One region of the Allobranchiibius huperziae genome, then DNA from elsewhere that is predicted to be linked to it. Evidence: riboswitches for the same ligand, from Rfam matches in the RefSeq annotation. Region 1 holds a riboswitch; the other holds the start of a gene.
What was found. A riboswitch is a leader RNA that binds a small molecule or an ion and turns the genes downstream of it on or off. The one in region 1 is predicted to bind S-adenosylmethionine.

Region 1 (25,727 bases):
CGACCGCACGCGTGTCGTGGCCGACGGCCTCGTGCAGCCGCGGCAGGTGCCGGAACCTGGCCAGCGGGGTCAGCCACTCGATCACCTGGTGGCCGATCGTGGGGAAGTGCCGGCCCACCCACTCCGGGTCGCCGTCGAGGGTGGTGACCTGCGGGCTCGCCACCACCGGCTGCCAGGGCGCTGCTGCCGCGAGCAGGTCGGCGACGAAGGTGGGGCCGATCTCCAGATCGCTGTTGAGGATCAGCGCCAGCTCGGTGGGCAGCCGCGCCATGCCGGTGTTGACGGCCGCGCCGAACCCGCCGTTGACCTCCCGGCGTACGACGCTCGCGCCGGAGATCGGCGCCAAGGGCTCGGGGGAGCCGTCGTCGACCACCACGATCGACAGTGCCTGCCCGATCAGCGACGCGACCAGGTCGCGCGTCGGTGCGGGATCGCCGTAGTGGGGCACGACGACGCCGACCTGCTGGATCGCCTCGTTCACTCCCCACCCGCCAGAGCGCGCGCCGGCACACCCGCCACGACGGCGCCCGCGGGCACGTCGCGGGTGACGACGGCCCCGGCGGCGACGGTGGCGCCGTCGCCGATGCTGATGCCGCCCAGCACGATCGCCCGCTGCCCGATGAAGACGCGGTCGCCGATGCGCACCGGTCCGCTGTGCACGATCTCGTGCCGCCCGTCGCGCCCGTGATCGGTGGTGGCGACGAAGACCCCGTCGGCCAGCACGCACTCGGCGCCGATCTCGAGCGGATCGGCCGCGTGCAGGTGCACGTCGTGGCCGAGGTAGGTGCCGTCGCCGATGCGCAGCGAGCCGCCGTCCTCGGTCTGCAGCCAGGCGCCGGGGTAGACCGCGACGCGCGCGCCCAGGCTGATCCGGTCGACCCCGCGCAGGATGCGCGGCGCCACGACGACGCTGCCGGCGCCGATGGCCGCGAAGGAGCGCCGGTAGAGGGAGGTCGTCACCGCCCGGCCGAGGTGCCAGCGGACCGACGGGCGCGCCTCGGTCAGGCGGCGGGCGAGGCTCACGGGTGCGCTTTCGGTCGTCGTCGGCTCCGGGATCCGGTCGGCCAGGGCTCATTGTGCCGTCTGGGGCCGCGCGCACCGTACGATCGGCGCTCGTGAATCTCAGCGCTGCCGACGGCACCGTCCGTCCCGTTCGCCGGATCGTCGTGGCGCCGCACATGGACGACGAATCGCTGGGTTGCGGGGGACTGCTGGCCAAGCACCCGGAGGACAGTCTCGTGGTCGTCGTCGCGGACAGCGGCGACGTGCGGGCGAAGGAGCACCGGGCCGCGCTGGCCGCACTGGGCGTGCGGGATTCGGTGCGGCTGGGCCTGCCCGACGGACATGTCGGCGAGGATCCCCAGGCCCTGGTGCAGGCCCTGGACGAGGTGTTCGAGACGTATCGACCGCACGAGGTCTACCTGCCCTACCCGTCGCTGCACCAGGACCACATCGCGGCCTACGAGGCCGGCATGCGCGCCTGCCGGGCCTCCATGAGTGTCACGCACTTCTTCCCGCCGTCGGTCTTCGTCTACGACATCGCGGCGTACGACGTCAACCTCTACCAGGCCGAGTTGCGCTGGAACGTCTTCGAATCGCTCCAGGAGGAGCACATCGACGCGAAGGTCGCGGCCTGCCGCGCGTACGCCACGGAGATCCCGGACGAGGTGCACGCGATGACCGGTCTGAAGGAGATGGCGGTCGCGCTCGGGCACGCGCGCCTGGTGCGGTACGCCGAGCAGTACGCGCTCGTGCGGAGCATCCGCCCGTGATCGTCGCCATCCACCAGCCGGATCTGCTGCCCTACTCCGGCTTCTGGTTCAAGATGATCTCCAGCGACGTCTTCGTGATCGCCCAGCACGACCAGTTCCAGAAGCACGGCTACCAGCGCCGGGTCACCATGCGCGACGCCTGGTGCTCCCACCAGTTGGAGGGCAAGCCGTCGCTGGTGCCGATCACGGCAGTGCGGGTGCTGCCGGGCTGGCAGGACCGGCTGATCGGCGTCGTGCGGGGGCGCTACACCGGCGCCCGGTACTGGAAATCGCGCGGCCTGCCGCTCCTGGACCGGATCGCGGACTGCAGCGGGGACACCCTCGCCGAGGTCAACCTGTCGATGATCCATGTGCTGCGCAACGTGCTCGACATCCGTACGCCGCTCGCGTTCACCGATCCGCCAGCCGCCTCCGGCGTGCCCCGACTGATCGAGCAGGTGCAGGCAGTCGGTGGCACGGCGTACCTGTCCGGCGCGGGTGCGACGGCGTACATGGGCGATGACGCCACGGCGACCTTCGCCGAGGCGGGCATCGAACTGCGGTGGTCCCACCACGAGATCACCTCGGGTGACTCGGTGCTCACCCTCTTGATGGACCACGACGACCCCGTCGAGGTCATCTCCCGCGCATCCTGACCGCCGGCACGGCGCCGTCTCACGCCGCCGTCGGTGCGTAGGGTGCCGCCATGGTTGTGGATGCGCAGGCGGTCGTGCTCGATCTGCAGCTGCGGGGCCAGGCCGCCCGGTTCTCCACGGCGCTGGACGGGCGGCACCGCAGCGCGCAGGCACTGGACGACTTCTTCCACGAGGTGGTCGAGACCCTCGCGCCGGATCTCTTCCTGGAGGTCGGCGCGTTCGAGGCGACCGCGTCGCGTCGCGTGCGGGCGGCGGTCCCGGCATGCCGTGTGGTGGCCTTCGAGGCGTCGCCCGTCAACTACGAACATCACCGGGCGAGGACAGACTTCGACGCGGCCGGCATCGAGTACCTGCACAGCGCCGTGTCCGATCACACCGGAGTGACGACGCTCCTGCTGAATCTGGAGCACGCGGGCGACGAACCCGCGCCCGTCGGATGGACCTCCATGCTGCGGCACCGCGGTTTCGAGCACGTGCGCCCGGTGGAGGTGGCCTCGACGACGCTGGACGACTTCGTGGCGGACGCCGCCGACCGGGTCGCCCTCTGGATCGACGTCGAGGGTGCCGCGGGGCTGGTGCTGGACGGAGCCGCCCGCACCCTGTCGCGGGTCGACGTCCTCAAGGTCGAGGTCGAGGACGTCCCGAGCTGGGAGGGCCAGACGCTCAGTCTGGACATCACTGCGCGACTTCTGCACGCCGGGCTCTACGCGGTCGCGCGCGACGTGGAGTACTCCGGTCAGCACAACGTCGTCTTCCTCAGCGAGCGTGCGCTGCGCGACCACCACGTGCGGCGTCATCTCGACCTGCATCTCTACGACGTGGCGCACCGCTTCGCCCGCGAACCGCATCCGGTACGCCGTTCGGAGCGCCTGCGTGCCCTCGCCCGGCCGGTGCGCAGGGTGGCGCGGCGGGCGCGGCCGGGGACGCACGGCTGACGCGCCCTCGCTCGTTGCGGCCGGGTCAGGCCGCCCGTCCCGTGTAGTAGAGCCAGACGGCGCGGTCGTCCCGCTCGACGGCGTCGCCCGCCAGGTCGAAGGTCGCGATGTCGGCGAAACCGGCCGCACGCAGCTGGTTGCGCGACTCGTCCGCTCCGACGTAGTAGGTGAGCATCGAGTAGTCGTGTGCGTCGTCGTTGATGACCGCCCAGGTCGGTCGGATGACCTCGTGAGCCCGGAGCCGTCGCCGGTTCGCCCGGGCGCGCCAGGCGGCGTAGCTGCTGCGGAGCACGCTCCGGCCCGGTCGCGGGCGACCCTGCCACGGCAGCAGGTGGAATCTGAGGTGGTCGCGGTTGTGACTGGACAGCAGCAGCAGGCCGCCCTCGCGCAGCACCCGGCGCATCTCCCGCAGCGCGATCGCCCGGTCGTCGTGGCCGATGTAGTCCAGACCGTTGAAGGAGAAGATCACCGCGTCGAACGAGGCGTCGTCGAAGCGGCGCAGGTCGCGGACGTCGCCCTCCTCGATGCGCAGATTCGGGAAGCGCGCGGCCGTCGCGGCGGCCAGCGCCGGCGAGTAGTCGAGCCCGACGTACTCCCGCGCTAGGGGCGCGAGGTGACCCGTGGTGCGTCCACCGCCGACACCGATGTCGAGCACCGTGCGCCCGCGCAGGTCGCCGTCGTACGCGTCGAAGAGGACCTTCTCCGCGGGGTGCAGGTGCGACAACCGCGGATAGTGGCGCACCGCATCGGCGCCGGTGTACGACGCGTGGTTCGCGCGGTCCTGGACGTCGGGGTGGGCGTGCGACATGGGTGGGGCCTCTCGAACGGGTGGGGAGCGCAGGAAGTCTAGGGTCACCATCGGTCGCCGCGGTGTCGATGGGCCGCCCCCACTCCCTTACCGTGTGCACCGTGTCGACGACGTCCCCCGATACCCTCCGGCAGCCGGATCTGCTCTTGTTCGTCTGTGACGGCAACCTCGCCCGGTCGCCGGCCGCCGAACTCATCTCGCGCCACCGCGCCGTGGCCGACGGGCCCTGGCGGTTCGCGAGCTGCGGTGTGCGCGCCGTGCGCAGCGACCGGGTGCTGCGCGAGGTGGAGCGCCAGCTCGCCCTCATGGACGTGCCGGCCGGGGGCTTCCGCTCCCGCCAGGCGACCCCGGCGATCCTCGGCGAAGCCCGCCTCATCCTCACCGCCGGCAGACCGCAGAACGACTGGATCGTCGACGAGACGCCCACGCTCTACCGCCGCACCTACACGATCCGCCAGGCCGCCCGCCTGCTGCGGGACCTGCCGCCCGGCGCGGATCCGCTGGCGCACCTGGCGCGTACGAAGGACCGGATCACCGAGCTGGACGAGGTCGAGGACCCGATCCGCAAGGGCGGCGCGGCCGCGGGACAGGCCGTGGGGCAGATCGACGAGGCCCTGCGCGTCATCCTTCCCGCCCTTGGGGCGCTGGGGCCCGTCCGGCCCTGAGCGGCCGACCGGCACCCGGACACCCGAGCCGGGTGCGAGCGGGGCCCGGCACAATGGGCCGCGTGAAAGCACTGCTCCTGGAGAACATCCATCCCCTCGCCGTCTCGCTGCTGCAGGACTCGGGCATCGAGGTGCAGTCGCACGCCGGCGCGTTGGACGAGGACGAGCTGATCGCGGCGCTCGACGGGGTGGACCTGCTCGGGATCCGGTCCAAGACCGAGGTCACCGAACGCGTGCTGCAGTCCGCCACGCAGCTGCAGGCGATCGGAGCCTTCTGCATCGGCACCAACCAGGTCGCCCTCAAGGCGGCCGCCGAACGCGGAGTCGTGGTCTTCAACGCGCCGTTCTCCAACACCCGCAGCGTGGTCGAGCTCGTCATCGGCGAGATCATCGCGATGGCCCGCCGTCTCACCGAGAAGGACGGCGACCTGCACGCGGGCACCTGGAACAAGGATGCGACCGGAAGCCACGAGATCCGCGGCCGCAGCATCGGGATCGTCGGCTACGGCAACATCGGCAGCCAACTGTCGGTCGTGGCCGAGATGCTCGGGCTGCGGGTGTTCTTCTACGACACCGAGGACAAGCTGGCCCTCGGCAACGCCCACCGCTGCGAGAGCCTGGAGGAGCTGCTGCAGGTCGCCGAGGTGGTGACGCTGCACGTCGACGGACGGTCGGGCAACGCCGGGTTCTTCGGGGCCGAGCAGTTCGGCCGGATGCGTCCGCGCGCGCTCTTCCTCAACCTGTCGCGCGGTTTCGTGGTCGACTACGACGCGCTTCGCGAGGGTCTGCTGTCCGGGCACATCGCGGGCGCGGCGGTCGACGTCTTCCCGACCGAGCCGAAGGTCAAGGGCGAGCGGTTCGTCTCACCCCTTCAGGGCATCCCCAACGTGATCCTCACCCCGCACGTCGGCGGATCGACCCAGGAGGCGCAGGAGGACATCGGCCGGTTCGTGGCGACCAAGCTGCGCGACTTCGTGCAGCGCGGCACCACCACGCTCAACGTCAACCTCCCGACGCTGACCCTGGAGGCGCGTCCCGGCGGGCACCGGGTCACCCATCTGCACGTGAACATGCCCGGCGTCCTCGCCAAGGTCAACAGCATCCTGGCCGCGCACGGGGTCAACATCGAGGGGCAGATGCTGAGCACGCTCGGTGACAACGGTTACGTCGTCACCGACGTCAACGACATCCCGCGCGCCGTCGTCGACGAGCTGGCGGCCCTGCCGGAGACCATCCGGCTGCGCGTCATCTGAGCGTCACGTCGCCCGCGCGGTGACCTACCTGCATCACGGTGGGCGGCCCGATCAGTGGGCGACGGGGCAGCCGGAGACCCCGGATGCCGTTTCCGCCTCTGACGGGCGTGGATCGGTAGACCTCGCAACGTCTTTCGGCGTACGTCGGGTGACCCCGAGGCGGAAATCCCGCGGCATCAGCGTGAGCCGCTCGGCGATCCGCAGGTCGTAGGACGGGTCCGGCGTGAGGTCGTAGCGGTGCACCAGCCGGGCCAGCGCCAGCACGGACTCGTGCAGGGCGAACTGCCGCCCGATGCACGCCCGGTCGCCTACGCCGAACGGCAGGTAGGAGTGGGCGGGCCTAGCACGCACGTTCGCGGGCAGGAAGTGGTCCGGGTCGTAGGAGTCGGCGTCCGCGCCCCAGACGGACGGGTCGCGGTGCACGGCCGTGAGCATCACGAGCACCCAGTCGTCGCGGTGCAGCGTCCACCGGCCGCCGATCGTCTCGGAGCCGTGCCGCGGTCCGCGCGCGAAGCCCGGAGCCGTCGGCCACAGGCGCAGGGCCTCGTCGAGGCAACGGCGGATGTAGCGGAACTTCGGCACCTGCTCGAAGGTGGGCACCGCGTCGGGATCGGTCCCGAGGATCGCGTCGGCCTCCTCCTGGGCCCGGCGCATCACCTCGCGGTCGCGGCTCATGTAGTAGAGCGCGAACGACAGGGCGCCCGAGGTGGTCTCGTGTCCCGCCACGAGGAAGGTGTTGATCTGGTAGCGCACGTTGGTCAGGTCCAGGGCGGCACCGGTGTCGGGGTGGCGCGAGTTCAGCATCAGGCCCAGCAGGTCGTCGGTGCGACGGTCGCCGCTCGCCCGGCGGGCCTCGACGATGTCGTCGATCATCGCGTCGACGTACGCCCGACGCTCGTCGTAGACCTTCCGTCCGCGCCGCATGAGCAGCCGGCCGCCGGGGACCGCCGACAGGAACGCGCGGCGCTGCCCGCCCGCGAGTGCGGTGATCATGGCGGTCACGAACGGGTGCTGCTCGTCGCTGGTGAACGAGCCGAAATCGGTGCTGAACGACGTCCGCCCGATGGTCTCCAGCGTCATCCTGGTCAGCCAGGGGGACACGTCGACGGGCTCGCTCTCCTGATCCCACGCCGAGATCAACTCCGAGCACACGGCGTTCATCGTGTCGTGATACCCGCGCATCGAGGCGCGGGTGAACGCCGGCAGCAGCAGGTCGTGCGCCAGGGCCCAGTTCGGTTCGTCGGTGTACGCCGTGAAGAGCCCGTCGCCCGCCACCTCGCGCAGTGCCTTCACGCCGGGCGCGAGGGCCTTCTGGAAGCGGCCCTCGTCGCTGAGTTCCGCGGTCAGCGCCGCGTCCGTGGTGAGCACGAACTTCATCCCGAAGGTGCGCAGCTCGAACAGCGGCCCCGCTCCCTTCGACAGGTGCAGCATCTTCTGGACGGGACCCCCGCCCGGAGCGCGCATCACGGAGACGACGTCACCGAGCACGCGTCGGCGTCCCGGGGGGTGCGGTAGCTCGGTGTGGGCGAAATTCGCGGTCATCCTGGGGACTCTCCGGACGCTCGGGTGGATGTCGTCACTGTAAGCCACTTCACACAACAGGTGTAGTGCCCGACCGGTCCCGGGTGCCCGCTGGGGCCCGCTGTGCCCGGCTAAAGTGGGCGACATCCCGGATCCCGCACCGTCCACGCACCGACCCTGAGAGTCCAGCCTCACGTGGCCCAACCGCACACCGCGCACGATCAGCCCGCGACCACCGATCAGCCGTCGCCGGAGCACCGACGCGACCTCGAGCGATGGCGTACGACGTACGACCTGCTCGCGGCAGCCGCGCGTCAGGACGCCACCGCGCAGGCCCGCTGGGCCGCCGAGGACCGCCACGGCGACGAGCGGTGCGCCGAGATGCGGGAGATCCTGCAGGATCTGACCCTGCGCCGGGACGTACGCGCATTCGCGGATGCCGTTGCCGCGTGGGGTGGGCGGCCGGGGCCGTTCGCCCAGTTCGCTCCCTCCGGCCCGGCATGGCTGCACCAGCTCGTCGAGGCGAGCGCCGGACACGAACGCGATCTGGCCGACCTGTTCGTCGCGGTGTGCCGCACCCCCGACGGTGACGACGAGGCCGCCGCACTGATCAGGGCTCTGGAAGACGTCGCCAGAACGGGCGGCCACACCACCACGCCCGTTCTGCCGGTGCTCTCCGTGTTCTGGACGACCGACCGCGCCGCCCAGTGGCCGGTCGCGTGGTCGCCCGCCGTGGCGTCGTTCCTCACGCTCGGCTGGATGGGGCGGCACATGACCCACGCCGAGCGCTACATCGCGTTCGCCCAGCTGTGCCGTGGTCTCGCCTCGCACGACCCACGCGAGGCGGAACGGCTGATGGTCTACCTGGAGGCCGCCGGCCCGTTCGTCGGCGTGGGCAGCGGCCTGCCGCAGACGTGCGACGAGGCCGCGGAGCTGATGGACGAGCATCAGCCGATGCGGGGGTATCCGCGCGCGGAGTCCGAGGCACGGGCAGCGGGCCTGGCGGGCCAGTTGCGAGGTGCGGCAACGCTGCTCACGCGCTCGCTGCACCGGCCGCTGGAGCAGGCCACCGGGCTGCGGCTGCGGGAGACCAACCTGCAGACGCGTGTCGGCACCGGCCGGGACGCCCCCTTCCGCGCCGACCTGCACGCCACCTGGTCGCTGCCCGGCGACGCAGGGGCGCCGGCGCTGCGACTGTGGGTCACGCGCTCGGGGGTCGCCGTCGGGCTGCACGCGGGCTGGCCCGGGGCCGGACACGTCGGTGTCGGCGCCGAGGACCGCCAGGCGCGGATCGCCGCCGCCGTGCAGCGTCATCTGCCGCCGGAAGTCCAGTTCCTCGCCGTCGACGGTGCGGCTACCGCCGACCGGGTGTCTCCCGCCGGCCGGTCCTATCCCGGCGGCGAGATCTTCGTGGGCCGCTGGTGGCCCCACCCCGAGGCGCTCGACCGGGCGGACGTCGCCCAGGACCTGCTCGCGACCGCCCGCGCGGTCACGCCCCTCGTGGACGTGCTCGCCGGCCACGACCCGACACCGACGGGCCCGGCCGACCTGGAGCTGCTGGCGCACCTGGAGCAGTTCCGGGTCGGCCGGCCCTACCCCACGGAGCGCGACGGCTGGCACGAGGAGCAGCGTCGATCGCTGGCCGCCCACCTGGACCCGGACGGTCTCGACGCCTTCGACCTCGCCTCCTTCCGCCGGCTGGTGACCGGACGCGCGTACGGCGCGGTCGGCAGCCATTCGGTGCTCCAGGCGGCCCTGGCCGGCCTCGACGCGCCCGGCCTCGACCGGCTCGCCGGCGCGCTGAAGACGTTGCTCTGGGGCAGCGGCAGCGACGCCGAACGGATCGACGCCGTCCTCAGCGACCCGCCCGTGCCCGGCCTCGGTGAGACGGTCGTGATGAAGCTGATGGCGGTGGTCCACCCGGCGCGCTATCTGCCCGTCTACCCCCTCGGCGGGGCCGACGGCAAGGTCGCTCTGGCCCGCGTGCTCGGGGTCGATCTGCCCGAAACCTCGGATACGACGCGCGCGCGGCTGCACCTCACCGCGTCCGCCCGGTTGCGTGCGCGGCTCGAACCGCTGCTGCCCGGCGACCCCTGGGGGCAGGTGCAGTTCGCCCGGTGGCTGCTGCACCGCGGAGAGGCGGTCGCGGATCCGGATCGCGATCTGATCGCCGAGGCAGCCGCCGACCTGCTGGTCGACGAGGACTTCCTGCGCGAGGTGCACGGCCTGCTGGAGGACAAGAAGCAGGTGGTCTTCTACGGGCCGCCGGGCACCGGCAAGACCTTCCTCGCGCAGCGCTTCGCCGCTGCCCTGCAACCCGATTCGACCAAACGGGCCGTCGTGCAGTTCCACCCCTCGACGTCGTACGAGGACTTCTTCGAAGGCTTCCGACCACGCCTGGACGCCCAGGGGCAGATGGTCTACGAGCTGCGCAAGGGCCCGCTCGCGCTGCTCGCCGAAGCCGCCGAGGCCGACCCGACGACCCCGCACGTGATGGTCATCGACGAGATCAATCGGGCCAACCTGCCGCGGGTGTTCGGTGAGCTGCTCTACCTGCTCGAGTACCGCTCGAGCAGCGTCCTCACCTCCTATCGGCCCGACGAGGGCTTCGAGCTGCCGCCCAACCTGCTCTTCATCGGCACCATGAACACCGCCGACCGCTCCATCGCCCTGGTCGACGCGGCGCTGCGCCGGCGTTTCCACTTCGTGCCGTTCATGCCGCACGAGGGTCCGATGGAGGGGCTGCTGCTGCGCTGGTTGAGCGCACACGACGGTCCGGTCTGGGTCGCCGAGCTGGTCGACCGGGTCAACGAGGAGCTGCGGCACGCCCTGCGGGGGCCGCATCTGCAGATCGGCCACAGCCACTTCATGGTCGATCAGTTGGATGACGCTGCGCTGCAACGGATCTGGAACTACAGCATCTACCCGTTCATCGAGGACCAGTTCTACGGCCGGGAGGATCTGCTGCGCACGTTCACCTGGGCGGCAGTCCTCGAGCGGCACGGTCCGACCGGGTCCACCCGCCCGCTCCCGCCCGCCTGACGTCGTACGCCGTGCGCACCGTCACGCTCACCGAGCACTCCACGTCCGACCCGTTCCCCCTGGGCGGCACCGCCCGCGAGCGGCTGTTCGATCTGGTGGCGGGGCGACTGGAGGTGCAGGCCACCGCCGACCCCGGGCAGGTGCGACTGCGGTCCACCTCCTGGGTGGGCGCCGTGCACGTGCCGGGGCTCACCGTGCGGGTCACCCCGCGCGCGGGGATGGCGAACCTCTTCACGATGTTCTCCGCAGGGATCCCGGGCGGCACCCTCGGACGTGAGGAAGTCGGCTGGGAGGGCGGCGTCGACCTCGTGGACGGCGTGGCCGCGTTCCTGCTGCGGGCGATCGACGACTGCACCCGCCGCGGGCTGCTGCACGGTTACCTGCACCGGGAGGAGTCGCTGCACGTGATCCGCGGGCGGCTGCTGGTCGGGCAGGTGGCGGTCCGTCCGTGGGCAGCGGCCCGGCCGCCCTGCGGATACGACGACTTCACCGTCGACGTCCCGGAGAACAGGATGCTGCGGTGCGCCCTGGAGCAGCTGCTGCGCTGGCCCGCCCTGCCGCCGGTGCTGCGTCGCGGAGCGACCGCGCTCGCGGTGCGCTTCGACGGGGTTTCGCCCACGGTCCCCGACGACCACCGCGGGGGAGTGCCGATCACCCGGCTCAACGAGCACTACGCGGCGGCGCTCGACCTGGCCGGGCAGGCCCTGGAAGGCGTCACCATCTCCCATCGGGAGGGCGAGCACCGGGCCCACGCGTTCCTGATCGACCTGCAGGATGTGTTCCAGCGGTGGGTCGCCGCCGAGCTCCAGGCCCGGCTGTGGCCGATGCTGCACGTGAGTGAGCGGCCGGCGTACTCCTTGGACGACGATGCCCGGCTGCCGGTCCGTCCGGACCTGGTGGTCATGCGTGGTGCTCGGCCGGCCCTGGTGCTGCAGGCTCGCCATCGTCTCGTCGGCGCATCGTCGGCCCTGTCGCAGGAGGTCTCGGCGCTGCTGCTGCAGGCGGCGTCGCTACCGGTGCCGACCGCACTGCTGGTCTACGCCGACGCCGAGCACCCACCCGAGCCGCAGATGCGCATCCGCGGCACCGGCACTCGGCTGCTGTGCCTGCCCCTCACGCTCGACGCGACACCGGACGCGCTCTCGGCTCGCCTGGACGAGATCGCCGAGCTGGTGCGCGTTTCGGCGCTCGGCCCGCTGCCGCAACGGAACCGGACGCAGGCGAGCGCCGTCGTACCCACGATCTGATGACGGACCGGCGCCGTTGCGGTGACGGCTCTCAGCGATTACTTACACAGGGATCCGGTGCTCAGCGAGAATGTCGCCACCTTCGGACGGGAGACGGAAGATGACGTATCTGCTGACCCGGCGCGGCGGGCGCGGGGTCCGGCGCGGCGGGCGCAGGGTCCGGCTCGCGGTCGTGGCGTCGGCGATCGGGTCGGTCGGCGTCCTCACCGGATGCGGCGCAGGCACCGACGCACCGACCGTCGTCACCCCGAGCCGGGACATCGTCACCAGCGTCACCTCCGCGCCGAGCACCACGTCGTCGTCGACGACCAGCGCGTGCGGGTCCTCCCTCGAGTTCGGTCCCACCACCGCGCCGAGCACCAAGTCGCACCGGTTCGGCACCACGGCCCAGACCACCGACGCAGATTCCGACGACGTGCGGCTTGCGGTCACGGTGCAGGCCCCCAAGGTCGTGTCGGCGGTGACCGAGGACCCCCCGGACGACGGCTACCAGTACGTCGCCGTGAGCATGTCGGTCACGCTGACCGGTGGGGACTCCACGTACATCGGTGCCATCGACACGTTCAGCATGATCGACGCTCAGGGCAACCGATGCGACTACCGCGACGACTCCGGGGCCATCCCGGCCGCGCAGGTATGGAAGGACGGAGAGCTGAACGCGAGGAAGAAGTCCGAGACGGGCTCGATGGTCTTCCAGGTGCCGATCGCCACGAAGCCGTCCATGTTGACGGTCGCATTCGTCGGCGGGCTGAACGAGACGGCCACCGACAGGTGGACCGACTGAGCCATCGGGCGACCGAATCCTGGATCTCGTGAGCTCCGGGTCTTTTCTGGATCCGGCCGTTCGGGTTCCCGTACCGTCGACTCGATCAGGTCGGCCTAGTGCGAGGAGGAGCGAGTGCGGGGGTCCGGACGCCGTGTGGGGTGGGTCGCCATCGCGGCGGGATGTCTCGGCCTCGTCACCGCATGCAGTGGTGGCGCACATGCGTCGTCCTCCTCCGCGACCACGGCGGCCTCTCGGCCACCGGCGCCGACCTCGCCGACCTCGCCGACCTCGCCGACCTCGAGCGTGAAGTCGGCCCGCTGCGACGCACCGCAGTTCGGGTCGGACCCTTCGCCGGACGCCCAGACACCTACCCGCCCCTGGGGCTCCGCGGTCGCCGTCCGCTCGGCTCCGGATCCGGACGGCCTGGACGGACCGCCGGCGGTCGTCCAGATCCTGGCCAAGACGCCGTCGCAGGTCGCCTCGCCGTCGGAGGCACCCGATCCGGGCCACGTGTTCGTCACGGTCGCCGTCACCCTCAAGGTGGTGGCCGGTTCGGACCATTCCGTGAGCGCTGACCAGTTCGCGCTCTTCGATCCGCGAGGCGACGCCTGCAAGGATGCCAAGGACTCCGATGTCGTGCCGGATGCCCAGCTGTTGCAGGACTCACACCCGAGCGCCGGGTCGCCACCCGCGTCCGGTGCCCTGGTCTTCGAGGTCGACGCCGGGTCCGACCCACGTGCGCTCGTGCTGGCCTACAACGGGGCGTTCAGCCGGGTCGCCAGTGCGCGGTGGCAGTCGTGACCACGGCCGGACGACGCGGTCGGCGGATGGGCACGCCAGGTCGTGGAGGTGTCTGGGCAGCGCTCGCAGCAGCCGGTGTGATCGCTCTCGCCGGGTGTTCGACCCGGGCACCGGGCGTCGTCGTGCCCCCGTCGCGCGCGGCGACGTCGTCGTCACAGCCGATACCGACAGTGAGCGAAGGCGGTGTCGCGGGCCCGGCGGGTACGGTCACCTGTCCGTTCGACGCCGACCTGTCGGCCGTGCTGAACCCGAAGGCGCAGGTCGTGTCGTTCGGGAAGACCGTGTCGGTGCTCACGGCGTACCCGGCAGCGAAGGTGCAGATCACGGTCGGGACGCCCAGGATCGTCAGCTCGCAGAGTGAGAACCCGCCGCCCGACGGGATGCAGTACGTCGCGTTCCCCACCCTCACCCACCTGGTCTCAGGTGCCTCCTACGGGCAGTCCGACGAAAACTTCGCGCTGTACGACCCGCACCGCATCTCCTGCCAGCAGGCGTCCGACTTCGACGACGTCCTTCCCGCGGGCCAGTTGCTGGCGTCGACGGCAACGGTCAGCACGGCGCATCGTGATGCACGGGGATCGGTGATCTACGAGACTCCCTCCGGCGCCGACCTGACGTCGTACACGCTCACGTTCGGAGACGACTCCGATGAGTTGGCGAAGGCGGAGTGGACGCGCTGACCCGCTCCGCGACACGAGCTGGCTCCAATGTGCCGCGTCGGGGCATCGCATGAAGGACACTGGTCCCCTGCTCCCCGATGTCGTCCCGTCCGTGAGGAATTCACCCATGTCGCGCGCCTCGTCCCTGTGTCTGCCGGCCCTGATCACGCTCGCCGCGACGACGGTCGCTGCATGCGGCACGGCGACCGCGCCCGGCCTCGAGACTCCCACTGTTGCGGCGTCGGGCACGACCTCGGCATCCTCCGCGCCGTCGGACTCCTCGAGCACGTCCGGTGACAGTGCCAGTCCCAGCACGTCGAGCAGTGCGCCGCAGAGCTCGGCCGGCGCAGTCTGCAAGACCGACTCCACCATCGGCCCGACGTACTCCGCGACCATGGCGACCAAGCCGTTCGGGACCATGGTGCAGGTCACCGATGAGCTCCAGCGCACGCTGCAGGTCAGCCCGGCCAAGCCGCGCCAGATCACGGCCGCGGACCCCAGCCTGCTGGACCCGGGAATGCAGTACGTTGCCGTCGACGTGCGTACCCATCTGGTGTCGGGGTACTCCCTCTATATGAGCTACATCGACTTCAACCTCTTCGATGCCGCTCACCGCACCTGCTACCGCACGAGCAGCCCCAGCGCGCTGCCCGAGGCCCAGCAACTGTCGGGGACCACGCTCAACTCGACGACCAAGGACGCCAACGGAGCCGTCGTGTTCGAGGTGCCGGTCGGCACCGACCTCAGCACCATGACCCTGGCGTTCGCGGGTGGTCTCAACGACACCCCACAGGCACAGTGGAAGGGCTGATCTGATCTCCGAAGTACCTCCCATCCCTCCTCTGGGTCCGCTGCTGGGCGCCGGTGACGCGGCCCGCCGCGCCGGTCTGCGCCGGATGCGGACGGTGGCGCTCGGGCTGCTGCTACTAGCGGCGGTGATCTTCGTGCTCACCCACGGCCATGGGGGAGTCTGGGGTTACGTGAACGCCGCGGCGGAGGCGGCCATGGTCGGCGCCGTCGCCGATTGGTTCGCCGTCACCGCCCTCTTCCGGCACCCCATGGGCGTGCCGATCCCGCACACCGCGATCATCCCGGAGCGCAAGGACGCCATCGGCGCGAGCCTCGAGGACTTCGTGGCGGAGAACTTCCTCACGCCCGACACGGTCCAGGAGCGGCTCGCAGCTGCGCAGATCCCGGCGCGGGTGGGGCGGTGGCTCGCGGTGCGCGACAACAGCGTCCGCGTCGTACGCACGGCAGCGCCGCCGCTCGCGCGCGGGCTGGAGTCCATCGACGACCGCGAGGTGCTGGAGCTGCTCGACCGGCTGGTCCTGCCCCGGCTGAGCAGGGAACCGATCGCCCCGGTGGCCGGGCACCTGCTCGAGGGCATCCTGCGCGACCGGTCGCACACGTCGCTGGTCGATCTCGGGGTGCGGGAGCTGCACGACTGGGTTGCGGCCAACCCCGAGACCATCGTGGCGATCCTCGGCTCCCGGGCACCCTGGTGGTCCCCGAAGTGGCTCGACGACACGGTGACCTCCCGTATCCACCTGGAGATCCTGCGATTCCTCGCCGACGTGCGTGACGACCCGGAGCACCAGACCCGGCAGGCGCTGGACCACCTGCTGGGGCAGCTCGCCCACGACCTGCAGCACGACGAGGCGACGATGGCCCAGGCCGAGTCGCTGAAGGAGCACCTGCTGAAGCACCCCTCGGTGCCGGGGACGGTGCTGGCCCTGTGGGCCTCGGTGCGGACGACGATCGTCGACGGACTGCGCGACGAGGACAGCGACCTGCACGCACGCCTGTCGCGCGCGCTGACCGATGCGGGGGAGCGGCTCGGGACCGACGAGGCCCTGCGCGACTCCATCGAACGCCGCCTCGAGAGCATCGTCGGCCACGTCGTCACGACGTACGGGCGCGAACTCACCTCGGTGATCACCACCACGATCGAGCGGTGGGACGGCAAGGAGGCGGCGTCGCGGATCGAGCTGCACGTGGGGCGTGACCTGCAGTTCATCCGCATCAACGGCACGATCGTCGGAGGCTTGGTCGGGCTGCTCATCTACACGATCGCCCAGCTGCTCTGACCTCGCGGTTGTCAGCGGATCTGTGGTGTCGGCGTCACGAAAGCGCTGACGACCGTCGTCCGTATATCGAGATTCACCTCGCGCCGGCCTTGGGGTGTCATAACCTCACGTTCTAGGTCATGAGTGCCAGCGTCAGGCCCCGGCGTGCTGGCCGGCAACCCTCCTCCGCGGTGGGGTGCCCCGGGTGAAGACCTGGCCGGTGGATGCCGATCGTCCCCCGGCAAGCGCGGATCGTGGGCCCCCCGCCATCCGCTGCAGCGTCGGCGCAGTGCGAGCTCGCCGGTGCCGCACCCTGCGTCACGAAAGGCGACACGATGACCGACAGCCCCGGCTGGTCCTTCGAGACCCGTCAGATCCACGCCGGCCAGGAGCCCGATGCGGCCACCACCGCACGCGCCCTGCCCATCTACCAGACGACGTCGTACGTCTTCCCGGACACCGACCGCGCGGCCAAGCTCTTCGGCCTGCAGGAGTTCGGCAACATCTACACACGACTGATGAACCCGACCACCGACGTGGTCGAGCAGCGCCTGGCCAACCTCGAGGGCGGGGTCGGCGCGCTGCTGGTCGCCTCCGGCCAGGCCGCAGAGACGCTGGCGATCCTCAACATCGCCGAGGCCGGGGACCACATCGTGGCCAGCCCGTCGCTCTACGGCGGCACCTTCAACCTGCTGAAGTTCACGCTGCCCAAGTACGGCATCGACGTGACCTTCGTGGAGGACACCAAGGACCCGCAGAGCTGGCGCGCAGCCGCCCAGCCCAACACCAAGCTCTTCTACGGCGAGACGATCTCCAACCCCAAGATCGAGATCCTGGACATCGAGGCCGTCGCGAACGTCGCGCACGAGCTCGGCGTACCGCTCGTGGTCGACAACACCGTCGCCACGCCGTTCCTGCTGCGCCCGATCGAGTACGGCGCGGACATCGTCGTGCACTCGGCGACGAAGTACCTGGGCGGGCACGGCACGGCGATCGCCGGCGCGATCATCGACAGCGGCAACTTCGACTTCGGCAAGGACCCGGAGAAGTTCCCCAACTTCAACACCCCCGAGGAGAGCTACCACGGGCTGGTCTACGCCCGCGACCTCGGCGTCGGAAGCCCGCTCGGCGCCAACCTGGCGTTCATCCTGAAGGCACGGGTGCAGGGTCTGCGCGACCTCGGGTCCTCGATCTCGCCGTTCAACGCGTTCCTGATCGCGCAGGGTGTCGAGACGCTCAGCCTGCGCATCGAGCGGCACGTGCAGAACACCCGCGCGGTCGCGGAGTGGCTGCAGCAGCAGGATCAGGTCGAGTCGGTGCGCTGGGCGTCGCTGCCCGGTGACGAGTACTACGAGCTGGCACAGAAGTACACGCCGCTCGGATCCGGCGCGGTGCTGGCGTTCGAGATCGCCGGCGGCGCCGAGGCGGGCAAGACGTTCGTGGAAGCGCTCACCCTGCACAGCCACGTCGCCAACATCGGCGACGTGCGCTCGCTGGTGATCCACCCGGCGTCGACGACCCACTCCCAGGGCAGCGACGAGGACCGGCTGCTGGCCGGTGTCACGCCGGGTCTGGTGCGGCTCGCGGTCGGGCTGGAGCACATCGACGACATCCTGGCGGACCTCGAGCAGGGGTTCGCGGCCGCCAAGTAGGCACCCGTCGTACGACGATCCGCCGCCGCTCCCGTCACCGGGTGCGGCGGCGGTTCGCATCGGGCGCTGGCGAACGTCGCTCCGGCACCTCGACCCGACGGTCGGACTCGAGGCCGCGCCGCGTCGCGCCGCCTAGGGTGGCCGGATGAGGGAGCCCCGCCGGGTCGTCGTCGCTGTGCTGACGATGATCTGCGCGTCGGCCCTCGCCGGTTGCGCCCTGCCGAGGGACGAGGCGCCGCCCAGTTACTCCGCTCGATCCTGGACCGGAGGGGCGGCTGCGCTCTCGACGGTCACCGCGTGCGGCGACGTGGCGCCCGGCCAGACCTACGACGTCGGCGAACTCAACTCCTGGATGCAGTCGTTGCAGGGCTTTCCGCTCTGGCGGGCTGCCGACGTGGGCGCGAGCACGCCGTTGAGCGACGGACGGGTGCTGTGGGCGTTCGGCGACACGCTGCGCGATCCGAGCGCGGCGAGCCGGTTCGCCGCGAACTCCATGCTCGTCACCTCGGGGTTGTGCACCTCGCAGGTGGTGCCGGCCGGCCGGGGTCCGGTGATCGCCGACACCCCGCCGACGGTGTGCTGGCCGACCTCGGTCACGGCCGTGCCCACCGCGCGCGGCGACCAGGTCTACGTCGCGTGCTCGCGCATCCGGCGTGGCACGTCGCTCCTGGACTTCACCATCTCCGGTACGGCGATCGCGCGGTTCGACGTGCCGCGTGGCGGGACGCCGGTGCCCGGCCCGGTGGTCGCCGTACCCGCTCTCAGGAGATCACCTGGGGTTCGGCCCTGGTCCGCGACTGGAACGAGGTGTACGTCTACGGCACCCGCGGCGGCTCCGCGCGTGGTGCGGGACGCAGCTTGTACATCGCGCGGGTGGCGGCATCCGGCGTACAGGATCCGAGCGCGTGGACCTACTGGAACGGCCTCGCCTGGGTCCCCGACGCCGCAGCCGCCCAACCCCTGCTCGGAAGGGACACCGTGAGCCAGGCCCTGAGCGTCAGTCACCTCGGAACCTCCTGGGTCGCCGTCTCGATGCGCGGCGGGGATCTGCAACAACGCGTGGGGGTGTGGACCGCAACGCAGCCGCAGGGCCCGTGGGCGCTCTCGCGCACCGTCGCGGTGCCGGCTCCCGGCGACGGCACCATCACCTACCAGCCGCTGGCACACCCCGAGCTGGCCCTGCGCGACGGCAACCTGCTCGTCTCGCTGTCTCGCACCGCCACGACCCTCGCGGGTATGGCGCAGGCGCCCCAGGCATCGCGCCCGGTGTTCATCGAGGTGCCCATGCCCTAGGGCTGCACGGAATGCCAGCACCCACAGGGTGGTTGGCACCCTCATGCCCCGTGTCTTCATCGCTCTGCGGCCCCCTCAGGAGGAGGTGGCGCGCCTCGACGACTTCCTCGACGTACGACGCGACGCCGCGCCGTTCAGCTGGACCGACGCCGAGCAGTTCCACCTCACCCTGGCCTTCCTGCCCGATGTCCCCGAACACCGCCTCGACGACCTGGTGGAGGCCGTCGCGGCGGCCGCCGGGCGCCGGGACCGGTTCGATCTGTGCCTCGGCGGAGGAGGGGCCTTTCCCGATCCCGCGCGCGCCAAGGTGATGTGGGTCGGGCTGCGCACCGACGAGCACGCCGACCAGGAACTGCAGGCGCTCGCGGCCGGCGTCCGTGGCTCCGCCGCCCACAGCGGCGCGCAGGTCGACGGACAGCGGTTCCGGCCGCACGTGACCGTCGCCCGCTGCGGTCGCCCGACCCCGCTCGACCGCTGGGTGCGTCTGCTCGACGGCTACAGCGGAGCGTTCTGGACGGCCGAGGAGGTCGAGGTCATCGCCTCCCACCTGGGCGAGGGGCCACGTGGCAGAGCGCGACACGAGGTGCTGGCGCGCCTGCCCCTCGGCGACCTCGGGCCGTCACCGTCCCTCTGAGATCCGGCTTCGCGATGGTGCTGAGCGCGACACACCGTCCCGAACGCGGATCTCACCTCAGCGCGACCTGCCCGGCCGGTACGGGAGAATGGACCAGATCCCCGATGACCCAGCCCTCACGCCGCACCCGCCCGACCCGCCGCCGCCCGCGTACGACGTCCGGGGGGCGTCCGCCGCGCCTGGACGAGGCCGCGCAGCAACGCCGCCGGTCGCTGCTGCCCGCGATCGAGTACCCGCCCCAGCTGCCGGTGGTCGCCGAGCGCGAGCGCATCCGTGCCGCGATCGAGGCGCATCAGGTCGTGGTCGTGGCCGGCGAGACCGGCTCGGGCAAGACCACCCAGCTGCCGAAGATCCTGCTGGAGATGGGCCGCGGCATCGCGGGGATGATCGGGCACACCCAGCCGCGCCGGATCGCCGCGCGCTCGGTCGCCGACCGGATCGCCGACGAGCTGCACGTCCCGCTCGGGGGAGTGGTGGGCTACCAGGTGCGCTTCGCCGACCACTCGGGCCCGGACAGCCTGGTCAAGGTGATGACCGACGGCATCCTGCTGTCGGAGCTGCGCCGCGACCGCGATCTGCGCCGCTACGACACGCTGATCATCGACGAGGCCCACGAGCGCTCGCTCAACATCGACTTTATCCTCGGCTACCTCAAGCAGCTGCTGCCGCGGCGACCGGACCTGAAGGTCATCGTCACCTCGGCCACCATCGATCCGGGCCGGTTCGCGGAGCACTTCGCCCAGCACGGCGTGCCCGCTCCCGTGATCGAGGTCTCCGGGCGCACCTTCCCGGTGGAGGTCCGCTACCGGCCCCTGGTCGAGGAGATCGCCGGGCCGTCCGGGCCCCAACTGGTCGACGTCGACCAGGTCACCGGCATCGTGCGCGCCGTCGAGGAGCTGTGGAGCGAGCCGGTGTCCGACGGGGGACCGCAGGACATCCTGGTCTTCTGCTCCGGCGAGCGCGAGATCCGTGACGCCGCAGAGGCGCTCGACGCCCTCGACCTCCCCGGCACCGCGACGCTGCCGCTCTACGCGCGGCTGTCCGCCGCAGAGCAGCACCGGGTCTTCGGCTCGCATGGCGGACGACGGATCGTCATCGCCACCAACGTCGCCGAGACCTCACTGACCGTTCCGGGCATCCGGTACGTCGTCGACAGCGGCACCGCGCGCATCTCCCGTTACAGCCAGCGCACCAAGGTGCAGCGTCTGCCCATCGAGCCCGTCTCGCAGGCGAGCGCGCGGCAGCGGTCGGGCCGATGCGGCCGGGTGGCCGATGGCGTGTGCATCCGGCTCTACTCCGAGGAGGACTTCCTCGGACGCCCGGAGTTCACGGATCCGGAGATCCTGCGTACCAACCTCGCCTCGGTCATCCTGCAGATGGCGTCGCTGGACCTGGGCGACGTGGCCCGGTTCCCGTTCGTGGAGCCGCCGGACTCCCGCCAGATCAGCGACGGCGTGCGGCTGCTGGAGGAGTTGCAGGCCGTCGAGGAGCGCGGCTCCCGGGGCACCCCGCGCCTGACCGCCGCCGGTCGCGCCATCAGCGCCCTTCCCACCGACCCCCGGCTCGCCCGGATGCTGCTCGCCGGCGCGGAGAACGGCGCCCTGGCCGAAGTGCTGGTCATCGTCGCGGCCCTGTCGATCCAGGATCCTCGTGAGCGACCGGCCGAGAAGCGTCCGCAGGCCGACCAGTCGCATGCCCGCTTCCGCCACGAGAGCAGCGACTTCCTGTCGCTGCTCAACCTGTGGCGCTATCTGAAGGAGCAACAGAAGGCGTTGTCCAGCAGCGCTTTCCGCCGGATGTGCCAGCGGGAGTATCTGCACTATCTGCGGGTGCGTGAGTGGCAGGACCTGCACACCCAGCTGCGCGAGGCCTGCAAACAGCAGGGGATGCGCCGCGCGGACAACCCGGCCGGAGAGGACGCCGTTCACCAGGCGATGCTCACCGGTCTGCTGTCGCACGTCGGTCTGCGTGACCGCGAGAAGCGCGACTTCCTGGGTGCCCGCGGCGTGCGGTTCGCGATCCAGCCCGGGTCGGCGCTCTTCCGCAAACCGCCGGACTGGGTGATGTCTGCAGAGCTGGTGGAGACCAGCCGGCTCTGGGCGCGGACGAACGCCGCGGTGGACCCCGCCTGGGTCGAGCGCGCCGGTGGTCATCTGGTGAAGCGCAGCTACGCCGAGCCGCACTGGGAGCGCCGCCGCGGCAGTGTGGTCGCCGCCGAACGGGTCACCCTCTACGGGCTGCCGCTGGCCGCCGGTCGCAAGGTCGACTACGGGTCGATCGACCCCGTGATGTCGCGCGATCTGTTCATCCGATCCGCGCTGGTCGAAGGCGACTGGGAGAGCCGGCACGCCTTCACCGAACGCAACCGTCAGACGCTCGCGCGGCTGCGCGATCTGGAGGCACGCACCCGGCGCCGTGACGTGGTGGTCGACGACGAGACCGTCTATGCGTTCTACGACGCCAAGATCCCCGAATCCATCGTTTCCGCAGCGCATTTCGACGCGTGGTGGAAGAAGGAGCAGCGCAGCTCACCCGACCTGCTGACGATGTCCGAGGACGACCTGCGCGGCGACGACGCCGCCGACATCGACCTCGACGAGTATCCGCGGACCTGGTCCAGCGGAGAGCTCGACCTGCGGCTCAGTTACCGCTTCGAGCCGGGATCCGACGATGACGGTGTGACAGTGCACGTCCCGGTAGAACAGCTCAACCAGGTCGACCAGGACGGTTTCGACTGGTTGGTGCCCGGCGTGCGCGGCGAGCTGGTGACCGCGCTCATCCGGTCGCTACCGAAGGCGACGCGTCGCAACTTCGTGCCCGCGCCCGACGTCGCGGCGAGGGCGCTGCCGCTGATGGACCCGGCGCGCGGCTCTATCACGACCGAGCTCGCCGGAGCACTCCAGCAACTGACCGGCGTGCGCGTCCCGGCCGACCAGTGGGACTGGGACCGAGTGCCCAACCACCTCAAAGCAACGTTCCGCGTTGAGGATTCGCGGCGCCGCGCGCTCTCGCACGGTGAGGACCTGTCCGCCCTGCGCGAGCAGCTGTCCGGTCGGGTGCGCTCGGTGCTGTCCCGGGCCGGCAGCGAGATCGAGCGTTCCGGACTCACCACCTGGGACTTCGAGGAGCTGCCCGCCGAGCTCGCCGAGCGCGTCGGCAAGCGGACCGTGCAGGGTTACCCGGCACTCGTGGACGAGGGTGACAGCGTCGCCCTGCGGGTGCTGCCGAGCGCCGCGGAGCGCGACGCCGAGCACCCGGCCGGCGTACGCCGCCTGCTGCTGCTGCAGTTGGACGTGCCCTGGTCGCGGTTGCTGGGGATGCTCGACAACGCCCAGCGGCTCGCGCTCGGTTGGGGACCGCACGCCGACCAGCAGGCGGTGCTCTCCGACGTCCTGGCCGCCGCCGTCGACGCGGTGGTGGCAGCGGACTCCTCACCGGGGCCGGTGCGGACCCGGGAGCGGTTCGACGCGGTGCTGCGGCAGACACGCCAGCAGGCGTCGGCGCAGGTGCTGTCGATCGTGGAGGGCCTGGTGCCCGTGCTGCACCACTCCCGCGAGGTGCAGCTCGCACTGGACTCGATGACCCGCCCGTCCGTCGCGGAGCTCGTCGCCGACGTGCGCCGGCAGCATGAAGGCCTCGTCTATCCCGGGTTCGTAGCGGCGACGGGCGCCTCCCGGTTGCGTGACCTGGACCGTTACCTGCGCGGGATGCTCGAACGCCTCGAACGTGCGCCGGAGGACATCGCCCGCGACGCCCAGCGGATGGACGAGGTGCACGCCGTCGAGCGGGAGCTCGGCGACCTCATCGAGGGTCTGCCGCCCGCCCGTCGCCGCGAGGACGCCGTACGCCGACTGCGCTGGCAGGTGCAGGAGCTGCGGATCAGCCTCTTCGCCCAGCGGCTCGGCACCTCAGGGGCGGTCTCGGTGCAGCGACTGCGCAAGGCGATGGACCGGATCGAGGCGGCGCCGACCACCTGAGGTGCCGTTCGATCGAACGAGTCAGCCCGGGATGTCGGAAGGTGTGGCCACGACGACGCCGAACAGGTCGGCGACGGCGGCCAGGCTGGCGGCCTGCAGGGCAGCGGCCGACACCGGGGCGCCGCCGTCCGTGCCCGGAAGATCCCGGGTCGCCGTCGCCCCAGCGACCACCGACGGCGAGTAGCCGAGGCTGAACGCGCCGCGCGCCGTCGAGTTCACGCACATGTGCGTCATGAATCCGGCGAGGACCAGGTCACGGCCGGGCCCGGCCTGCAGCCGGTCGTGCAGGTCGGTGCCGGTGAACGCGTTCGGGAACTTCTTGACGATCACCGGCTCGCCGTCGCGAGGGGCCACCCGCGAGACGATCTGGCCGATGTCGTCCTGAAGGTCGTAGGGCGAGCCCGGTCCGGAGTCATGCATGATGTGCAGGATCGGGACGCCGGCGTCCCGGGCGTTCGACAGCAGCTCCTCGGCCTGGTCCAGCGCCGCCTGGACGCCGTCCAGCTCCATGACGCCACGGGTGTAGGTGTTCTGCAGGTCGATCATGATCAACGTCGAGTCCGCCAACGGGGCGGGCGCCTCGGGCATGCCGCTCAACTGTCGCAGCGTCGCGTGCTCGGTCATCGCGGTCCCATCCAGTGCTGTCGATGCTCGGAGCTCCCACGCTAAGCCCGGCGGCGCCGCAGTGCCGAACCCGGTGAGAACTGCCGCACGCCGACGACGGCCGCGAGCCGCCAGCGCCACGGACGGGGATGAGACGGCACCGGTGACCTGAGATGCTGGCCGGACCCGATGTCCCTGCGGTCGAGAGGCGCCCCGTGAGCACCCTGTTCGAGAAGATCATCGACGGAGAGATCCCCGGCCAGATCGTGTGGCAGGACCCGGTGTGCGTGGCGTTCCTCTCGGTCGACCCGCTCACCGACGGACACACGCTGGTCGTGCCGCGTACGCCGGTGGATCAGTGGCTCGACGCTGACGACGACCTCATCGCCACCCTCATGTCGGTCGGCAAGGTGATCGGCCGCGCGCAGGTGCAGGAGTGGGGCGCACGGAGGGCGGGAGTGCTGATCGAAGGCTTCCAGGTGCCCCACCTGCACGTGCACGTCTGGCCCGCGAACGGTCACGGCGACTTCGACGTCAACGCCGTCACGCACGGACAGGACCCGCAGGTGCTGGCCACGAACGCCGACCGGCTCCGTGCGCGGCTGCGCACTCTCGGATACGGCGAGCAGGTCCCCGCCTGACGCGTGCCGGCGTCCCGCGCGGGCAGTGACGCAGACCGCGCGACGGGGGAGTGCCACGCGGGAATCGTGCGCGCTGGCCGGGCGTTGGAACGGGCAGAGGAAGGCGCGAACAGCGCATCATTCGTCAGCAGGAGAGCACCGTGCAGGATCCACAGGAGTTGTATCGCTTCGAGAACGACACCCATCCCAGCGAGCTGGGCGCTCACACGATGGTCGTGGCGCTCGGCGGCCTCATCGACGCTGGCAACACCCAGAAGCAGGTGGTGTCACACCTGCTCGGCACCCTCGAGCACACGGTGGTGGCGTCCTTCGACCTGGACCAGCTGCTCGACTACCGCGGACGCCGTCCGGTCATGACGTTCGACCGCGACCACTACAGCGACTACGACGACCCGGCGCTGACGCTCTTCCGGATGACCGACGACGACGGCACCCCGTTCCTGCTGCTCGCCGGCCCGGAGCCGGACTACCAGTGGGAGCGCGTGATCGAGGCCGTGCGGATGCTCGTACGCCGCCTCGGTGTGCAGCTCGTCGTGAGCGCTCACGGCATCCCGATGGCCGTGCCGCACACCCGCCCGGTCGGTATGACGCGCTATGCCAGCGACCAGCGGCTGATGCCGGAGAACAACCCGGTCTTCGGGATGGTGCAGATCCCCTCGAGCCTTGAGTCGCTGATGCACCTGCGGTTGTCCGAATCCGGCATCGACACTGCCGGATTCGCGATCCACGTGCCGCACTACCTGACCCAGACCGACTT
Region 2 (5,218 bases), 100 kb from region 1:
TGGCACATTCCGAACCGCGGTGTGCTGAGCGGGGCCTAGGAACCGGGTGACCGATGTCACGCCCGTCCTCAGCGCAGGCCGACGATGCCGAGGGCGCCGAGCGCGACCAGCCAGCTGACGAAGCTGCCGACCAGGAAGTACTCGGTGACGGCATCGATGCCGAGGCCGGAGATCTCCTGGCGCGCCGATCGACGGGCCTGCAGCTCGGGGAAGCGGATGAGGCCCTTCGCGGCGATCACGAGCCCGGCCGCGGTGATCTGCCCGGCCATGCCGAGCCCGAGGATGAACAGGCGCTCCATCGGACCGAGCAGCCGACCGCCGCGCAGCTCGTCGGAGGGCTGCGGCTGGCCCTCCGGCTTCACCGCGCCGATCGCGGTCAGCACCAGGCGCACCAGCTCGTTGCCGGTGGCCAGCTGCACCGCTCCGAGGCCGAGCACCAGCAGGAAGCGGTCGGGCGACAGGTCGTGCAGCGTGGCGAACGCGCTGTGCCGCATCCAGTGGCCGAGCGCGCCGTCGGCGTGACTCGCGCTGCCCGCGGCGATCATCACGACCAGGACGCCCGCTCCGAGCAGGCACAGCGCCAGCGTCTCGCCGTGTCTGCTGCGCGCGGCGCGACCGGCCAGCCAGCGCCACGCGGCGGCGACCGCGGCAGCGAAGACCAGCAGCACGATGTCGGCGGCGTCGTGCAGGTCGGCCAACAGGGCGGCCACAAGGAGAACGAGCGGCCCCACGGCGTACGACGCCACGACGGACCGGACCCGCACCAGGTCGCCGACGCCGACGGCGAGCAGTAGTGCGCCGAGGATGCTCATCGGACGGAGGCGAGGTCGCGGGCGGCGTTCACAATGACTTCCAGGCCCGCGGCGCGGATGCGCTGGGAGATCGCCGACGGGGAGACGTCCTCGGCGCGTGCGATCTCCGTGCGGGACTCGCCTGCCACGAGGCGTTGCAGGATGCGCATGGCTCGTTCATCCAGCGATGAAAGCAGTTGGTCCTGACACACCAGGGCGGCGTTGACCGCTCCCGCGCTGGGGCCGTCGTCCTGCGCGGGGGTGTAGACGGTGCGTACGGCGTGCGTCGCCGGTCGTCGTTCGGCCGCCTGCGCGGCTTCGATCGCCTTGCGGGCGGCCCACCACGCCGGTCCGTCCTGGGTGCCGGCGCGGGCGTCCAGCACGGTGGCGCCTCCCCAGCTCAGCCCGAATCGCACCAGCGTCTCGGGCATCAGGCCCAGCCTGATCCGGAAGGCCGCCTCCAGCGCATTGCCGAGGGTTTCGTAGCTGGCCTGGAATTCATCACCTACCGTGATCCGCAGTGCGGTGGTCGCGGCCACCAGGTGGTCGGTGCGGCGCAAGGTGGAGACGAGGCGGGTGTGCAACGCATGGCGGTCGGGGGCGCCCCGGGAGTCCACGATGTCGCCGATCAGGGTGGCGCACGGGTCTGCGTGCTCAGCGGGCTTCACGTCCTGCATATGAAGATCATAGCTTCATAATGTCAAGATGAAGGAATGTTCTTGAAGTACGTCGCCCTCGTCGTGCTCTGCCTGGTGGCGCTGGTCGCAGCGTGCGGCATGGCGGCCCGCTGGATCGACGCCGACGGGGTCGCCCCGATCGTGCAGTCGATCTTCCCGCTCTTCGGCATCCTCGCGATAGCCGCGTTCGTCGCCGGCGTCGGCGTGACCGCCGTGGTCGGCCCGACGCGGCCCATGCTGATCGCCCTGGTGGGTCTGCTGCTCATCGCCGCGGTCCCTGTGGCGCTCGCGGTCCCGACCCTGGTGCCCCACACAGTGCACAGCCGGCCCGGCGACGAGGTGATCATGACCTCGAACATGGAGTTCGGTCAGGCGTCGGCGGCCCCCATCATGGCCGCGGTCCGGGCCCACCACGTCGACACGCTGGTGCTGGAGGAGGTCACACCGGATGCGCTCGAGCGTCTCGATGCTGCGGGTCTGCGCACCCTCCTGCCGCACCGGGTCGGTCGGACGCGCACCGACTTCCGCGGGACCGTGATCGCCAGCGCCCATCCGCTCACCGAGGAGAGCTCCTTCGTGCCGTACGACGGCGCGGGGATGCCGGTGGCGCGCGTGCAGACCCCGGAGGGCACCTACCTCCTGAGGGGCGTGCACACCTACGCCCCGCTGCCGAATCTCACGACCCGATGGCGCGCGGGTCTCGACGAGGTGCGTCGCTGGCGCGCCCGTCAGCCGATGGACATGCCGTTGGTGATCGCAGGCGACTTCAACGCCTCGACCGCGATGCCCGCCTTCCGCCGGGCCATCGCAGGGATGACCGACGCTCAACGGGCCACCGGCAGCGGCTGGGTCCGCACGTGGCCGAACGGGCGGTCGTTCCCGCCGTTCATCGCACTGGACCACATCCTGGTGCGCGACTTCGACGTCGTGGCCTCCGGGAGGGTCACGGTCGCCGATACCGACCACCGGGCCGTCTGGGCACGCGTCCGATTGCGCTAGGACGCCGGGGAGAGTCCGGGGCCCGTCACCAGGGGCAGGGGACGGACAGGTCGCGCGGGTCGTCGGCTGCGGTCCAGCCCGTGGACTCGTCGTAGGTGTAGTCCAGCGTGGGTCCGGCCTCCACCAGGCGGCGTACGCCGTCGACGAGGCGGCCCACGTGGTGGGCGCGGGTCGCGAGGCCGATGCTCGCCCGCACCGCGGTGGAGCCGTCGCCCAGGATGCTGTCGCACAGGAGGTGGGCGCAGAAGCGACCGTCGCGCACCGAGATGCCGTACTCGTCGGAGAGCACCAACGACACCAGCGCCGGGTCGTACCCGTCGACCGTGAAGGTCACCACACCCACGTTGGGGCGGTCCTCGCCGAGCACGCTGACCAGGCGGACGCCCGGGATGGAGCGCAGCCCGGTCCGCAACTGGTCGGCGAGGGCGGCCTCGTGGCGCTCGATCTCCTCGTGGTGGCGGCGCAGCGTCGCGCACGCAGCGGCGAGCGCGATGGCACCCACGGCGTTGGGCGTGCCGCCCTCGTGACGGGCCGCGCCGGAATGCCACGTGATGCGCTGATGACGCACGCGCGCCGTGGCGCCGCCTCCGGGCAGGTAGGGCGATGCGAGGTCCAGCCAGTCGCGTCGGCCGACGAGGACCCCGGCGCCGTAGGGCGCGTAGAGCTTGTGACCGGAGAACGCGACCCAGTCGGCGCCGAGGTCGGCGAGGTCGATCTCGCGGTGCGGCGCCAGCTGCGCGGCGTCGATGACCGTGCGCGCGCCGTACTCCTTGGCCGCGGCGATGAGTTCGCGCACCGGCCACACCTCACCGGTGACGTTGCACGCGCCGGTGATGACGACCAGCTTGCCGCGCGCGTCACTCGCGGCCAGCGCCGAGCGCAACAGCTGCACGGCGTCGGAGGCGCTGTTCGGGACCGCGAGGCGGGTGCAGTTGCGCCGCCCCCAGGGCAGCAGTGCGGCGTGGTGGGCCGACTCCCAGGCGAAGACCTGGGTGCCGCGGGGCACGCAGTGCGCCAGCAGGGCCAGGGCGTCGGTGGTGTTGCGGGTGAAGACGACCTCGTCGTCGGGGCGCGCTCCGACGAACTCGCCCACGGTCACCCGCGCCTGCTCGAACCAGCCGGTGGTCACCCGGCTCGGCAGGCCGGCGCCCCGGTGCACCGAGCCGTACGTCGGCAGTGCGGCATCGACGGCGTCGCGCACGCTGACCAGCGCCGGGGTGGTCGCCCCGTGGTCGAAGTTCGCGGCGTCCACAACAGTTCGGTGCACGGTGGGCACCCCGAGTTCGTGCGCCACGGTGAGCGGCAGGTGGGCCTGCACCTGGGGCACGCGGTGGGGCGGCAAGTCGCGGACGACGCGTAGCGCGGCGCGGGGCTCGCGGGGCTCGCGGGGTACGGCCGTGCCGTACTCGGTGCCGGAAGGGGTCTCGGTGTCGTGCTGGGTGTGTGTTGCCTGGACGGTCACGGGCAGCCTCTCGCCGTGGGACCAGCGGTCACCGGCAGCATGCCGATACGTCGGTCCGCGCTTGCCACGCGGCGGATGCGGCGTGGCCGGGTCGTCACTCGGAGCACCCCACCGCGGAGGAGGGTTGCCGCTCAGCTAGCCGAGGCTTGACGCTGAGACTCTTGACCTGCGACGAGGCTAACGGATGCGGTGTCCGGTCGTCATGTCGCGATCCGCATCGTGGACCGGTCGCACCGCGGAGGATGTGCTGCGGTCCTCTCATCTGCGCGAAGGGCTTCCGCCCGCCTGGTTTAAGTGCTATTAAAGTGATATCAGTTAAATCGAGGAGGACGTGATGTCACAGCAACTGCGGCCCGAGGATCCCGCGTCGGACAGTGCCGATCCGACCGTGCAACCGCCGTCGACGCGACCGGTGGGCCACGAGGGGCGGCGGGTCGATGTCGCCGAGCGACGTGCCTGGTCGGTCAACGGCTTCCTCGCGCTGGCGGTCGCGCTCGTCCTGGCGGCGGTGGCCGTCTGGAGCTTTGTCGCGGGGCTGCCGGCGGTCGGCGTGGTCCTGGCGGTGCTGACCGCGCTGGTCGCGACCCCGCTGGTCGTGATCCAGCCGGGTCAGACCAGGGTGGTGCAGTTCTTCGGCCGCTACATCGGGACGGCGCGGCACGCGGGCCTGACCTGGGTGCTGCCCCTCACCACCCGCCGCAACATCTCCGTGCGGGTGCGCAACTTCGAGACCAACGCCCTCAAGGTCAACGACGCGGACGGCAACCCGGTCGAGATCGCCGCCATCGTCGTGTGGCAGGTGGCCGACACGGCCAAGGCCACGTTCTCGGTCGAGTCGTACGGCGACTTCGTCCGGGTGCAGTCCGAGTCGGCCCTGCGGCACGTCGCGACGACGCATCCGTACGACAACCCCAGCGGCACGGGCACATCGCTGCGCGGCTCCACCGACGAGGTGTCCGAGCAGCTCGCCCACGAGGTCGCGGCGCGTATCGCGGTCGCCGGGTGCGAGGTGCGCGAGGTCCGGATCAGCCACCTCGCCTATGCCCAGGAGATCGCCCAGGCGATGCTGCAGCGGCAGCAGGCCGCCGCGATCATCGCCGCCCGTGAACGCATCGTCGAGGGTGCGGTGAGCATCGTGGAGATGGCCATCACCCGGTTGGAGGGCGAGAACATCGTCGACCTCGACGAGGAGCGCAAGGCGGCGATGGTGTCCAACCTGCTGGTCGTCCTGTGCGGTGACCAGCGCGCCACACCGGTGGTCAACGCCGGCAGCCTCTACCACTGACGGA

Region 2: it holds a riboswitch for S-adenosylmethionine, as region 1 does, so the genes downstream of both, HNR15_RS11025 (aminotransferase class V-fold PLP-dependent enzyme) here and HNR15_RS10580 (bifunctional o-acetylhomoserine/o-acetylserine sulfhydrylase) in region 1, are expected to answer to the same signal.

The regions. Positions count from the first base shown of each region.
Region 1 covers NZ_JACCFW010000001.1:2,241,157-2,266,883, reverse strand. Annotated here, with positions in the region: gene HNR15_RS10660 (glycosyltransferase) at 1-481, opposite strand, end outside; gene HNR15_RS18835 (acyltransferase) at 478-1,023, opposite strand; gene HNR15_RS10650 (PIG-L family deacetylase) at 1,116-1,772, shown strand; gene HNR15_RS10645 (WbqC family protein) at 1,769-2,407, shown strand; gene HNR15_RS10640 (FkbM family methyltransferase) at 2,458-3,342, shown strand; gene HNR15_RS10635 (class I SAM-dependent methyltransferase) at 3,368-4,150, opposite strand; gene HNR15_RS10630 (arsenate reductase/protein-tyrosine-phosphatase family protein) at 4,252-4,815, shown strand; gene serA (phosphoglycerate dehydrogenase) at 4,869-6,068, shown strand; gene HNR15_RS10620 (cytochrome P450) at 6,120-7,610, opposite strand; gene HNR15_RS18830 (AAA family ATPase) at 7,785-10,631, shown strand; gene HNR15_RS10610 (5-methylcytosine restriction system specificity protein McrC) at 10,643-11,878, shown strand; gene HNR15_RS10605 (DUF4352 domain-containing protein) at 11,979-12,662, shown strand; gene HNR15_RS10600 (DUF4352 domain-containing protein) at 12,948-13,445, shown strand; gene HNR15_RS10595 (hypothetical protein) at 13,442-14,125, shown strand; gene HNR15_RS10590 (hypothetical protein) at 14,232-14,915, shown strand; gene HNR15_RS10585 (DUF445 domain-containing protein) at 15,001-16,191, shown strand; SAM riboswitch class IV at 16,307-16,424, shown strand; gene HNR15_RS10580 (bifunctional o-acetylhomoserine/o-acetylserine sulfhydrylase) at 16,506-17,822, shown strand; gene HNR15_RS18825 (hypothetical protein) at 18,147-18,419, opposite strand; gene HNR15_RS18820 (DUF4185 domain-containing protein) at 18,459-19,115, shown strand; gene thpR (RNA 2',3'-cyclic phosphodiesterase) at 19,159-19,749, shown strand; gene hrpA (ATP-dependent RNA helicase HrpA) at 19,854-23,726, shown strand; gene HNR15_RS10555 (cysteine hydrolase family protein) at 23,748-24,350, opposite strand; gene HNR15_RS10550 (HIT family protein) at 24,545-24,970, shown strand; gene HNR15_RS10545 (PAC2 family protein) at 25,111-25,727, shown strand, end outside.
Region 2 covers NZ_JACCFW010000001.1:2,351,864-2,357,081, reverse strand. Annotated here, with positions in the region: gene HNR15_RS11040 (hypothetical protein) at 69-812, opposite strand; gene HNR15_RS11035 (SatD family protein) at 809-1,468, opposite strand; gene HNR15_RS11030 (endonuclease/exonuclease/phosphatase family protein) at 1,505-2,467, shown strand; gene HNR15_RS11025 (aminotransferase class V-fold PLP-dependent enzyme) at 2,493-3,929, opposite strand; SAM riboswitch class IV at 3,982-4,096, opposite strand; gene HNR15_RS11020 (SPFH domain-containing protein) at 4,264-5,214, shown strand.